DNA from 2 places in the Clostridium sp. JNZ J1-5 genome. Region 1 is predicted to be linked to the other one. Evidence: riboswitches for the same ligand, from Rfam matches in the RefSeq annotation. Region 1 holds a riboswitch; the other holds the start of a gene.
The links. A riboswitch is a leader RNA that binds a small molecule or an ion and turns the genes downstream of it on or off. The one in region 1 is predicted to bind FMN.

Region 1 (7,429 bases):
GCACCTAAACTCTTAAATTTTTTATATCATATATAATTTACCATAATATATACTTAAAGCATGTATTGTGGCAAATTATACTAATTAAACTATAGATTTTACAAATACTATGTTTTATAATAAAAAATATTGTGTTAGAATTATTATAAAATTAATGATAACATTTCAAAGTGAGGTAAAAACATGAATATAAGTCTATCTAAGACTATACGAGCTATGTCTATAGCTCTTGATTTAGCTGAAATTAGTTCAATTGGGGATAAAGAAGATATAATTGAAGATGTATCAAATATAAATTATTCAGATCATGAATTTACTAACCATTCAAAACGTACTGCTTATATAGCACTTAGAATAGGATATGCTTTAAACTTATGTAAGCAGGATATGAAAAATCTCCATTTAGCTGCTATTTTACACGACATAGGAGCAACAAATAGTTTGAAATCTAGTCATATTCCAGGAGGGTATATAAGGGAACACTGTATAAAAGGCTATGATATATTACAGCCCTTTTCTACTTTTAATAAGATATCAAATATAATTTTATATCATCACGAAAACTATAATGGTACTGGTCCTATGAATTTAAAAGGAAATAAGACTCCAATAGAAAGCCAAATTGTAAGATTAGCTGATTTAGTTGAACTATTATATGAAGAGAACGTTCCTCCATATAAACAACAAACTAGAATAATCAATTGGGTAAAATCTAATGCTGGTATAATACTTTCACCAGAAGTTTCTAATGCATTTTTTGATGTTGCATCTAAAGATTTATTTTGGTTTGACTTAGAAAACATAGCCTTTATAGGCTCTATTTTGGATAATATCTCTCCTAAATTAGATATTTATCTAGACTTAGATGATTTTGAGACAATAGCCTTTATTTTTTCTAATATAATAGATTCTAAGAGTAATTTTACAGCTAGACATTCTATAGGAATTTCAGAACTCGCCCTTAAAATATCAAAATACTTAGGATACTCAGAAGAAAAGTGCAAGAAAATGAAAATAGCAGGCCTTCTACACGATATTGGGAAACTAGCTATACCATCTAAAGTATTAGACAAAGAAGGTCCTCTTGATAAAGACGAGTTTTCTATAATAAAATCTCATGTATATTATACTTACATAATATTGGACAAAATAGACAATATTGAAGATATAAGAGATTGGGCTTCTAATCATCATGAAAAATTAAATGGTAAAGGTTACCCTGCTGGATTGTCTTCTGAAGCTTTAAGTGAAGAATCTAGAATTATAGCAGTTTGTGATATATATCAAGCATTAACAGAAGATAGGCCATACAGAGATGGATTAAGTAAAGAAAAAGCTCTATCTATGATGGACAGTATGGCAAATGAAAATCTTATTTGCAAAAGCGCTCTAAATCATTTAAAAAACGCTTTATCCCTTAGCTAGCAACTATAAAAACTTACATAGGTTGAATTTTAAATTCAATAAGGCACTCTTAAAGAGTGCCTTTGCTTGTTATCTACTTTTATTTTATCCTATTTTAGTATAAAATAACTAGTATAGCTATTTGGTTATAACGTATTAAACTTAGGAGTGAATATACATGGAGTTTATAATTGATAATGTTGATAAAACTATTAATTTAGGTGTTGAAATAGGTAAAAGAGCACAAAGCGGAGATATAATTTGCCTAATAGGTGACTTAGGCACTGGTAAAACTCATATTACAAAGGGCATAGCCACAGGACTAGGCATCCAGGACCATATAACTAGTCCCACTTTCAATATAGTAAATGAATATAATGGAAGGCATAAATTATACCATTTTGATGTATATAGAGTTAACGATCCTGATGAAATTGAAGCTATAGGCTTTGATGAATACATATTCGGAGATGGTGTAACCATAATTGAATGGGCAAATTATATAGGAGAATTAATTCCAAAAGAACATATTAAGATTACAATAGAAAAGCTTCCTGACAAGGGAGAAAACTTTAGAAAAATAGATATACAATTTAATGGCAGCAGATATGATTACGTAAAGGAGATTAAAATATGAGAGTTCTTAGCGTAGATTCTTCATCAGCAAGTGCTTCCTGTGCTATTGTAGAAGATGGAAAATTACTTGGAGAAATAACATTTAATGATAAAAAACAGCATTCTATTATATTAATGCCTCAAATAGATGCCTTGCTTAAAAATTTAAGTTTAGATTTAGATAATATTGATGGGTTTGTAGTATCAAGTGGTCCTGGTTCCTTTACAGGTCTTAGAATTGGCATGGCCACTATAAAAGGGTTAGCTCAGGGCACAAATAAACCGCTTATTGGTATTTCTTCTTTAGACGGCCTAGCTTACAATTTGGCTTATACTAGTGGAATTATATGTCCAATAATGGACGCCTTAAGAGATAATGTTTATACAGCTTTATATAAATTTACTCAGGGAAAATTAGAAAGGCTTACAGACTATATGGCTCTTCATATCGATGAACTAATTTCTCTTATAAAAGATAATGAATCAGAATCCGTTAGCTTTATAGGTGATGGTGTATATAAATTTAGTGAAAAGCTTTCTAGTAGTCTTAACAACGTATACTTTGCTCCTGCAAACATAAATTTAACTAGAGCATCTTCCCTTGGTGAACTAGGATTGCAAAATCTAAAAAAGGGACTTAATGATAGCCTATTAACCTTTTCACCTATTTATCTTAAAAAGTCTCAAGCTGAAAGAGAATATGAAAATAAAGTAAGGGGACTTACAAATGAATGATTTATTTATCTGCCCTATGGATGAGAGTAATGTTATAGATGTTCTAGAAATAAATAATATATGTTTCAATCCTCCATGGAGTTTGGAATCTTTAAAAAATGAATTAAGAAATAAATTTACAAGATATATCATAGTAAAAAAAGACGATATAGTTATAGGTTATGCTGGAATATGGATTATTATAGATGAGGCCCATATAACAAATATCGCAGTAGATCCTGATTTTAGAGGTATAGGTGCAGGCAATGTTCTCATCGAAAATATAATCGATATCTGTAAGGAATTAGAAATACCATCTATAACTTTAGAAGTCAGAGAAACTAATACCGTAGCTAAAAATCTATATAAAAAGTATGGTTTTATTGAAGAAGGTATTAGAAAAAATTATTACGAGGATGGTACAAATGCCGTTCTCATGTGGAAAAGAAACGTACTTTAAGTATAGTGCGGCAAAATAGCGACCTTGGTAACTACAAAATAAGGTGCTAAAAATCGAAGTTATATAATTCAACAGAGAATCTTCGCTACGTTAAGAACTTCTAAGACTTGCTCAAAATTCCCTTAATGAATTATATAACTTCTAACTTTTAGTACCTTAAATTAGACTAACTATATGAAGTCAAGGTAATTTTAAAAGAAAAGTTATATTTTTAGTTTCTTAAAAAAGTGCATGACAAATAAAGCAACCTAGTTGCCTTTTTTAAAAAGTCAGGATTACATTTGTGGAATAAATGTGGTATTGGTTTTTAAAAGATAAAATACAACACGTATAAGCTTTTTAGCAACATGGCTCATGGCAACATAGTAATGCTTACCTTCTGACTGTTTCTTTGATAAGTATAATGCAAAGGTTGAATCTCTCATTGAAACAGTTCTAGATGCAGTAAGTATAGCCCAACGGAGATATGTAGAGCCACGTTTTACCATCGGTGTATGAGAAGCACTGTATTTACCAGATTGATATGTAGAAGGATCTAATCCAGCGAATGCTAAAAGTTTAGCTGGGCTTGTAAACTTCTCTATATCTCCAATTTCAGAAAGTATTATAGCTGCTAGAGTATATGAGATACCTGGAATACTCATTATTGGAGAATTAATCTCGGTAACAACTTCTTTTATTTGAAGGTCTAAAGCATCAATCTCAGCTTGAACTGATTGAATTAACCTAATAGTTTGTTGTAATTCAAAAGATAAAGATTTTGTGCTAGTTCCAATTGAATGCCTAGCGGCTTCTTTTAAAGCGGTAGCTTTATCTTTTCCATATTTGCCCCTAGAAGCCTTACTTAGAATACTAGTAAGCTTAGTGAGATGGCAATTAGCCACGTCCTGCGGACCAGGTAACTCCGACAGGAGGCAATAAGAGGAATTTTGATGAATTGACCAAAAGTATTTAGGTAGTTCAGGAAACATGATATCTATTAGTCTTGTTATTGATATTTTTAATTTTCCTCTATAACCGATTAAACGATATCTATGTCTAGTTAGTGACTTTAGCTCTTGAATCTGATATGATACTGGTGAATAGGATTTTGTATCATCAGAAAAGAGCATTTTAGCAATAACTAATGCATCCGTTTTATCGGTCTTAGTTTTCCTAAGGGTTTGAGCCTTACGGAAAAGATTTGTAGCTAAAGGGTTGAGAATAGAAAGCTTGAAACCTTTAGCATACAAGAAGTTTTGGAGATTAGTGCTATAATGACCTGTTGATTCAAGTCCTATTTTTACGTTAGAAATATCCTTGTCAGGCAGAGAGGAAAGAATTGAGAAATAAAGCAATTCAAAGCCTTCACGAGAATTGGATATACGTAAAGAATCATTAATAATAACACCATCTGAATCAACGATACAGCAGTCATGCTTCTCTTTAGCTACATCGATTCCAATATAAATCATAAGAACACTCCTTATAGTTTAGTCCGCTATGTTCCACTCACTTTATGCTAAATGTATCCTTGCTCTATATAAAACGTCATGCGTTATCTAACTAATTAACAAATAAGCATAAAGCTGTGGTTATATCCTAATTTAAATAGTCTAGCTATATGTAAAAAAACTAATCCACAGCGTCTTATGTTATTATAGTAAATTATCTTTAAGAAAGGAAAAGTATAATGAATTTACTATGAGTTCATTATACAAGGTAAAACAAGGTCGCTATTACTTACACTATAAATATATGAGTAATTGTAGAGGATGACATGATTTTAGGAGTAGCCTGTTGAATCTGTATCAGTGAATAAAAGATAGATTATTTTATAGGATGCTTTTTTATAAATTGTTTCGAAAAATATCCACATGCTACCGCATTTATTAAAGGTAATTTTTTAGCCATCTTCACAATATATACTTAGTAACTTTACAGTGTGGCTACGCCATGCAAAATTATCATTTTGCTTTTTGAAGTCCTTTTAGTATTTACTGTAGTATTTATTAGTTGCAAATAATTAAGGCATGTAAGATTACTGGCTAGCATATATGTGTCAATTGAAGAAACTTTGAAGGAATAACTAGTAGTACTAAAGGTTTCTCAATGATACATATATGCGTTAGCCAAGTAATTTTACATGCCGCTATTTTGTCGCACTATATTTATATTATTAATTTTCAAAAGCACCTTTTTTACTTTTTTCAACTTCTTCTTTATGAAGTATTGGTGAAACGCTTTTATATATAGGTACTGTTATTACTGATACTACAATTCCTTTTAATAAATTAAAAGGTAATATAGACCACATTACTAGATCTTTTACATTCTTTATGCTTGGATTAACTTTAGCGCCCATAGCTACGAAAGCCTCTATTGGAGCCTTAAAAGCTTTAGCATATAAAGGTAAAAATATAGTATAGTTTAATACAGATGCTACTATAGACATTGCTATTGAGCCTGCTAATAATCCCAATATTGCTGTCTTTTTAGATTTTTTTATCTTATATATACTTCCAGCAGTACCAACTAAGATTGCTCCTACTATAAAGTTAGCAAACTCTCCAACAAATCCAGTCTGAGTTCCCTTAAATATTAATTTAAGTATGTTTTTAAATAATTCTATTCCTACTCCTTCCACAGGTCCTAATGCAAAGGCACCTAGTAAAGCTGGCAGATCACTTATATCTATCTTTAAAAATTCTGGAAAAAGTGGTACTGATACCTCGAAGAACATAAGAATAAATGCCATTACTGATAGCAGTGAAATTTTAATCATTGTGTTTAGTTTTCTATTTTTCATCTTAATACCCCCTGTTTCTATCTTCAAGGGTATGGGCAGTTTAAAAATCAAAAAACCCTGACAATTTAAAAATAGCCAGGGCAAAAAAATCTAATGTAACTACCTATACCTTCTTCCATCCAGACTTTACTGTCGGTCTTGGAATTTCACCAAGTCAGCCGTATTCCTACGGGTCGCGGACTATACCGCCGGTCGGGAATTACACCCTGCCCTGAAGATACAATATTTAATTTATACATTTATTATATACTTTTTATATTTAAAATTCAACTTAATTTTTATGATTCTATTTCTTTCATAGACAATGATATTCTACCTCTTTTATCATCCACTTCTATTACTCTAACCTGAACAATATCTCCAACCTTAACTATATCAAGAGGATGCTTTACAAACTTATCTGCTAATTGACTTATATGAACTAAACCATCTTGATGTACTCCTATGTCTACAAAAGCTCCAAAGTCAGCCACGTTTCTTACAGTTCCATTTAAAACCATCCCAGGTTTCAACTGATTTATATCTACTATGCCTTTTTTAAATATAGGTTTAGGAAGTTCTTCTCTAGGATCTCTACCCGGTTTCTTAATCTCTTTTATTATGTCTTGAAGTGTAGGAACTCCAATTCCTATATTTTCTGCTAATTTATCTATTCCAGCTTCCTGTACTTTGCTGTCAATATCCACTAATTTTCCTATTTTAACATCTGCTTCACTATAACTTAAAATGTTTAAAAGAGCTTTTGCAGCTTTATATGATTCTGGATGTACTGCTGTGTTATCTAAAACTTCCTTACTTTCTGGTACTCTTAAAAATCCTGCACATTGCTCGTAAGCCTTTGGTCCCAATCTTTTAACTTTTAAAAGTTCTTTTCTATCCTTGAATTTACCATTTTCTTCTCTATAATCAACTACATTTTTTGCAATAGTAGAATTTATTCCTGATATATATGATAGAAGTGAAGGTGTGGCTGTGTTTAAGTCTACCCCAACGCTATTAACTCCATCTTCTACAATTCCTTTTAAAGATTCATCTAGTCTTTTAGGCGTTACATCATGTTGATATTGTCCAACTCCAATTGATTTTGGATCAATCTTCACAAGCTCAGCCATTGGATCCTGAAGTCTTCTTCCAATGGATATAGCTCCTCTAATAGACACATTTATATCAGGATATTCCTTAGAAGCTAATTCTGATGCTGAATAAACGGAAGCTCCTGCTTCAGATACTACTACATAAGATAAATCTTTTCCCTTTTCCTTTTTAACTTCATCAATGAGTTTTGCTATAACTTCTTCTGATTCTCTGCTAGCTGTACCATTTCCAAGAGATATAACATCTACATTGTGTTTGTATACTAATTCCTTAAGTTTCGCAATAGAACCTTCTATATCATTTTGAGGTGCTGTAGCATATACTGTTGCAATGTCTAATAGTTTTCCTGTATC
Region 2 (7,429 bases), 400 kb from region 1:
TCAAAATTTTTACATTTTAGTAATCCTTCTTTATAAACGTTATCCATAGCTAAAAGCTCTGCATCAGTCTTTCCTCTCCATTCATTCGGGTCTATATTAAAAAATTCCAGAGTGGATTTATTAGTTTCCAGCCATCTACCATGTTGATCCTTTAAGCAGATTAATGCAGGAGAAGAGTTTATTAAGGTACGAAGTCTTTGTTCACTTTCGCTGAGAGCAGCTTTAGCTTCATGTCTTTTACGTATGCTTAATGCTAAGAAATAAAATAACACCATTACAAAAATGATAAATACAAATATAAATTTTTTTGGAATCACATAGGAAGCTATTGGAAGATTAATGATTGTACTATCATAAGGTAAGGCAGTTGGAGAAATATTAAACCTTTTTAGCTGCTTATAGTCAAAAATATATTTTGAATCATTTTTTTTAATAATTTCAATATTTGAAGGTTTTTCACCATGTAATACTCGGTATGCTAGTTTTCCGGCAATTTCACCCGTATTTTTACCAGAGATAACTTTTCCACCAACAACCCCATAATTTAGAAAGCAATCCCAAGATGCATACACTGGGATGGAGTAATCAGTTAATACTAAGCCAGCACCATCTTCTATATGAATATGATCTTTATAATATGATGTATAGCCCGAAAGCATTAAAGCTATACTGTTCTTAGATAGTTCATCAATTTTTGCTTTACTATTAAAAAAATTTGTATCATCCATAAAAATAAAGTTTAAATTTTGTTTTTTATAATTAGGAATAATCTGATCTAGTGATTTTTTTACAGCAGTACCAGTGGAAGAATTAGAGCTAATTACAATTACATTTTGTATATTGCTATTAAGTTTAAGTGCAATATCTAAGGTTTCTTTAAGTGAAATATCTTCTACAACACCGGTAATATTTGAACGGTTTTTTATCATTGAATCTTGAAAATAATTTACGCCGCAAAACACGATAGGAGTATCTTGAAATAAAGCATCACTATATTTAGATAAAAAATCAAAGGCACTATTATCAGTGGAAATAATGACGTCAAATTTTTTGTTCTTATATTTAGTTTTATAAAAGTTATACAAACTATCAATATATCCGTTATCATGAAAGTTTTTCGTATCCATATATTCTATATGAATATTAATATTTTTTTCTCCATTTTTTATCACTGAAGTTATACCTTCTACAATATCATCAGACCATTGTACATCTTTATGATATGAGTTAAGAATGAGAACGTGTTTCTCATGGGATTCTGTTGCAAAAGAATTAGTTTTATAAAGAGAAATAAGAAGACAGAACAATAAAAGGATAAATATATATTTCATTTGATTATAAGTTTTAGTCATAGTAATAGTTATCTCCGTATTTTTTAGATGGTAGATTAAAATGTAACGTACATAAGGTTAAAATAATTCTAACATTGGACTCGTGGTATTTCAACAATTTATTTAATAATTAGATGTGCATCAATAAAAAGTTTAAATTTATGGAATAATATATTATAAGCCAATATGTTAGGAGGTAATTTTGTGAAGAAAAAAGTAACATTTTCACTATTTTTAATATGTTTTACTATTATATTTAGTGGATGTATGAAAAAGTCTGTAAATGTTTCTCTAAAGTTAAAAAAAGGAGATGCATATAAATTAGAAATAGATAGAAATGAAAAGGTTACTCAAAATATAAAAGGACAAAAAACTGATGTAGAATCTAAGTCGAGAATAAGTTATTTATGCCATGTATCAAACATAGATGATAATAAAAATGCGGACATAAAAGTTACTTTTGATTCCATAGATATGAAGAACAAAACAGATACTGGACAAACGGCTAATAGTAATGACCAAAAGGCTATGTCTCAAGGAATAGATAAAGCTTCTAAAATATATAGTTCACTTATTGGTAAAAGTTTTAGAGTGAAAATAGGAGAGTATGGAAAAGTAAAACAAGTAATAGGCATGGATGATGTAGTAAACAGCATATTTACAGAATTAAATATAAAAGATGAAAGTGAAAAAGAAGGTATTAAAAAGATTATGAAAGAGGAATTCGGAGAAGAGGCTATTACTAAAAGAATAGAGAGGATAACTTCAGTGTATCCAAATAAGGCAGTAAAAGTAGGAGAAGTATGGAAGACTAAAGTTCCAGTATCAGATAAATTACCTGTAGAAGCAGAAAATCAATATAATTTAAAAGAAAGTGATCAAGGTACATCGGAAGTTTTAGTAGAATCTAAGATTAAAACAAAAGAAAATGCTGAACCTGTAGTAGTAGAAAATATCAAAGTTAATTATGAGGATATAGACGGCACTCAAAAGGGTACCATAACTTTAAATGAGAAAACAGGTTTGATAAAGCGTTCTGAACTTGAAAGCGATTATTCTGGAAAGATGAGGCTATATTCTGAGGATCCTAATGTGGGGGCGCAAATTTTCCCTATTAGTGTAAAGGAAAAAACAGTAGTAAATGTATTAAGACAATAACTAGAAAGTTGTAAATATAGAAATGTTAATTATAATATATATTAGAGCTTGTTTATATATTAACCATTACGTGGATAAATTTAATTAAAATTTAGGAAGGTAAAAAACTTCAAACTAAGAATTGATGTAAGTTCATTTAGTAGAGGGTCATATAGACTAGTACAGATGTATTAAATTGGGTAATCATCAGAGAAATTAGGTTTAGTTTAGACTTTGTATAGAAATTAACTATAATAATTGGGGGAATATTTTAAATAATTGGCTATGAACTCAACAATTTTTAAAGCAGAGCTTAATAATTTAATTTAAATAATTAGTAAACAAAAGGAGGAGATAGATAAATGAAAACTGCAGTAGAAAGGTTCTTAAAATATGTTAAATATGATACTAAGTCAGATGAGCAATCAGGTACTAATCCAAGTTCAGATGGACAAATGGTATTGGCAAAGGAATTGGCACGAGAGTTAGAAGAAATGGGAATGAAAGATGTATCAGTAGATGAGAAGGCATATGTAATGGCTACACTTCCATCAAATATAGGCAGTAATGTGCCTACAATTGGGTTTATAGCTCATATGGACACATCTCCAGATATGAGTGGAAGCGGAGTAAATCCACAAATAATAGAAAACTACGATGGCAATGATATTGTACTTAATGAGAAGGAAAATATAGTATTAAAAGTTGCGGATTTTCCAGAAATAAAGCAGTATGTAGGAAAAACTTTGATAACAACAGATGGAACAACTCTTTTAGGAGCAGATGATAAGGCTGGAGTTGCAGAGATAATGACAGCTGTAGAATACTTAGTAAACCATCCAGAAATAAAGCATGGAACTATTAAAGTAGGGTTTACACCAGATGAAGAAGTTGGCCAAGGAGCAGATTATTTTGATGTGAAAAAGTTTGGAGCTGACTTCGCATATACTGTAGATGGAGGCCCTATAGGAGAACTTGAATACGAAAACTTTAATGCAGCTGGTGCTAAGATAACAGTAAAAGGAAGAAATGTGCACCCAGGATATGCTACTGGTAAAATGATTAATTCAATATTTATTGCAAATGACCTTATTGGAATGCTTCCAATGAATGAAACTCCAGAAAGAACTCAAGGATATGAAGGATTTTACCATCTTACAAGTTTTAATGGAGAGGTTGAAGAGACTAAACTCCAATATATAATAAGAGATTTTGATAGAGCTAAATTTGAAGAAAGAAAAAATGTGATGCAAGGCATAGTAAACACCCTAAACAATAAGTACGGTGAGGGGACGGTTCTACTTGAAATTAAGGATCAATACTATAATATGAAAGAGAAAGTTGAACCAGTAAAGCACATTGTAGACAATGCTTTTAAGGCAATGGAAGAGGTTGGAGTAGTACCAAAGGTAGTACCAATCAGAGGTGGTACTGATGGTGCAAGGCTTTCATTTATGGGACTCCCAACACCAAACTTATTTGCTGGAGGACATAATTTCCACGGAAGATATGAATACGTACCTACTTTTGCCATGGAAAAAGCAGTTGAAGTAATACTTAAAATTGTAGATATTTATTCTAGAGGATAAGAAATTTTAATGGAAGAGAATAAAGGGACTGTCCCTTAATGTCTCTTAAAAATCTTTCTTATAAATTTATTCAGGATAACATGGGGAGATTTCGTATAATAGTCCATCATAATATCCGTTATATAGAGAGTAAATATTATAATTTATGAATTAAAGTTTATTAATATAATTATAAATTACAACAAAAATAATGTGGCACATACTTAAAAATATGTGCCACATTACTTTGAACTCATTTCTATATAACCAAATCTTCCTATAAGATTTAAAGATTATAGTAATATATTATTTGGTTATATAATTAAGTTTGTTATTGCATGGATCTTTTAGCTACTTTTAGCAATTCATCATCTATAAATGGTGCACAAAATGAAAATGCTTTTTCGTGACCACATTCTGAACAAGTGCATGTACATACATCATATGGAATATCATCTATAATATGAATTTCTAAGTCTTCAGCTATATATGAACCACCGCAAACGTCACAAGGAGTGGAATTAATAATGTCATATTCACTTTCAATATACTTCATTATATCGCGTAGTACCATCTCTTTCCTCCGATTTTATAAAATAAACGAACATATTTAATGGTATCACTTTAAAAATATAATTTCAATGAAATAATAGGGGACAGTCCTATAAATTTGTCATAGCAATTTACATAGTTTTATTAAAATAGATACTATGAAAAGTGTATTTAACATGAGGAACAATATAGAAAATATTACATTATAATCATTAAAAATATATATTGACATGTCAATAAAATAGTGTTAACCTTTACATGTGATAACTTAATAAAGACAAAGTTTAATCCTTCAGGGCAGGGTGAAATTCCCGACCGGCGGTATAGTCCGCGAGCGATAATTAAGTTAAAATATTTTAGCTTATTATTGCAGATCTGGTGAAACTCCGGAACCGACAGTAAAGTCTGGATGAGAGAATAGGATTGATTGCATAGAGTGATAACATTGTGAACTATTTTGTTTGCATATGTTTTATATGCATTATTAAAGATAAAGAATAAACTGGCCCTGAAAATTATGTATTTAATTTTCAGGGCCATATTTTATTAAATAATAAACATAAGTTAAATATTTAGCATAAAAATTGCTATTAAACTTAATCCTATATTAATAGATGCCCATCTTTAAGTAATCTTTAATTATTCTCTCTGTTAAAAGAATCCCTTTAGGTAGAAAATTAAAATTTAATTAACTTCACAAGACTTATTTAGCATGTCTAAAATTAAGCCTTGCTTAATTGGAGGTGATTGTGTGGATTATAAGTATATGAAAAGAGCCATAGAGTTATCAAAGCTTGGAATAGGATACACATATCCAAACCCTTTAGTAGGAGCTGTTATTATTAAGAATGGCAAAATCATAGGAGAGGGATATCATGCTTTTTATGGAGGACCTCATGCTGAAATTAATGCATTTAAAAATGCTATAGAAGATGTTAAAGGTGCAACAATGTACGTAACGCTAGAACCTTGTTCACATTATGGAAAGACTCCACCATGTGCTGAAGCTATAGTTAGAAATGGCATTAAGGAAGTAGTTATTGGCATGAAAGATCCTAATGAATTAGTATCAGGAAGAGGTATAGAGATATTAAAACAAAATGGTATAAAAGTAACTTTAGGTGTATGTGAAGAAGAAATAAGAAATTTAAATGAAATATTTATAAAATATATAACTTCAAAGCTGCCATTCTGTATCCTTAAAACGGCCATGACTCTAGATGGAAAGATATCAACTGTTACTGGGGACTCTCAATGGATCAGCAATGAGATCTCAAGACAATATGTGCATGAAATAAGACATAGAGTAGCTGGAATAATGGTTGGTATAGGGACAGTTATACAAGACGATCCAAGTTTAACTACTAGATTGAAAGATAAAAAAGGAAGGGACAGTTCTAGAATAATCGTAGATACTAGAGCAAGAATACCATTAGAAGCTAAAGTTTTGAATTTAGATTCAGACGCTAAGACAATAATTGCTACAACAGAATTAGCAAGTAAAAATAAAATTCAGGCTTTAAAAGAAAAAGGAGCAGAAATAATAATAACTCCCATTAAAAATAAAGGAGTAGATTTAAGTTATCTTATGAGAGAGCTAGGAAAAATGAATATAGATAGTGTTTTGTTAGAGGGAGGATCTACTCTAAACTATTCAGCTCTAGAAGAGGGGATTGTGGATAAAGTAATTTCTTTTATATCACCTAAGATAATTGGGGGGACAGATGCTAAAACACCAGTTGGAGGAGAGGGGAAGCATAGTATAAAAAATGCGATAATGCTTGAAAATATTAAAGTATCAAGATTTGAAGAAGACATAGTTATAGAAGGCTACATAAAGGGAAAGGTGGTCTAAATGTTTACAGGAATAGTAGAAGAAATAGGAGTTATTGAATCTATTCTTTTGGGAAGTGATTCTGCAAGAATAAAAATTAATGCGAAAAAAGTATTACAAGATGTAAAGCTTGGAGACAGTATAAGCACTAATGGAGTTTGTTTAACGGTAACAGAATTCAGCAGTAAAAGTTTTACAGTAGATGTTATGGCTGAAACGATGAGAAGAAGTGGCCTTGGAAGTTTAAAGAAAGGTGACAAAGTAAATTTAGAAAGAGCTTTAGCTGTAGGGGATAGATTAGGGGGACATTTAGTTAGTGGACATATAGATGGAACAGGAACAATCAAGAACTTACAACAAGAAGATAATGCCATATGGATAACCATAGAGACATCTCCAGATGTATTAAGGTATATAGTTCTAAAAGGATCTATAGCTATTGATGGAGTTAGTCTTACAGTAGCTTATGTTGATAATAAAGTATTCAAGGTTTCTATTATACCTCATACTCAAGATGAAACTACTCTTACAAAAAAATCTACAGGAGAGAAAGTAAATTTAGAGTGTGACATGATTGGAAAATATATAGAAAAATTTATATATGAAAAAGAAGCTCAGGCAAATAATAAAGATAAAAAATCAGTTGATATAGAATTTCTAAAAGAGAATGGTTTCTTATAGAAAGGGGTAAATAAACATGGAAAATTTTAAATTTAATACAATTGAAGAGGCAATAAAAGATATTAGAGATGGCAAGATGGTTGTAGTTGTTGATGATGAAGAAAGAGAGAATGAAGGCGACTTATTAATGGCTGCAGAGAAAGTAACACCGGAATCAATAAATTTTATGGCAAAATATGCAAGAGGACTTATATGTATGCCTATGACTGAAGAGAGACTTATGCAGTTGGATCTTGGTCAAATGGTATCTAAAAACACCGACTCTAAAGGGACAGCTTTTACAGTATCAATAGATTCAGTTGAAACTACAACAGGTATTTCAGCAT

Region 2: linked by a shared signal. The riboswitch ahead of ribD (bifunctional diaminohydroxyphosphoribosylaminopyrimidine deaminase/5-amino-6-(5-phosphoribosylamino)uracil reductase RibD) and the one ahead of ACWW38_RS12735 (ECF transporter S component) in region 1 are both predicted to bind FMN.

Annotation. Positions count from the first base shown of each region.
Region 1 covers NZ_CM132773.1:2,637,531-2,644,959, reverse strand. The annotation lists gene ACWW38_RS12760 (HD-GYP domain-containing protein) at 184-1,425, shown strand; gene tsaE (tRNA (adenosine(37)-N6)-threonylcarbamoyltransferase complex ATPase subunit type 1 TsaE) at 1,583-2,041, shown strand; gene tsaB (tRNA (adenosine(37)-N6)-threonylcarbamoyltransferase complex dimerization subunit type 1 TsaB) at 2,038-2,754, shown strand; gene rimI (ribosomal protein S18-alanine N-acetyltransferase) at 2,747-3,193, shown strand; gene ACWW38_RS12740 (IS110 family RNA-guided transposase) at 3,469-4,647, opposite strand; gene ACWW38_RS12735 (ECF transporter S component) at 5,352-5,981, opposite strand; FMN riboswitch at 6,085-6,204, opposite strand; gene ACWW38_RS12730 (Tex family protein) at 6,260-7,429, opposite strand, start outside.
Region 2 covers NZ_CM132773.1:2,236,572-2,244,000, forward strand. The annotation lists gene ACWW38_RS10935 (ABC transporter substrate binding protein) at 1-1,352, opposite strand, end outside; gene ACWW38_RS10940 (DUF6263 family protein) at 1,536-2,489, shown strand; gene pepT (peptidase T) at 2,831-4,057, shown strand; gene ACWW38_RS10950 (metal-binding protein) at 4,368-4,610, opposite strand; FMN riboswitch at 4,873-5,015, shown strand; gene ribD (bifunctional diaminohydroxyphosphoribosylaminopyrimidine deaminase/5-amino-6-(5-phosphoribosylamino)uracil reductase RibD) at 5,340-6,443, shown strand; gene ribE (riboflavin synthase) at 6,444-7,103, shown strand; gene ACWW38_RS10965 (bifunctional 3,4-dihydroxy-2-butanone-4-phosphate synthase/GTP cyclohydrolase II) at 7,120-7,429, shown strand, end outside.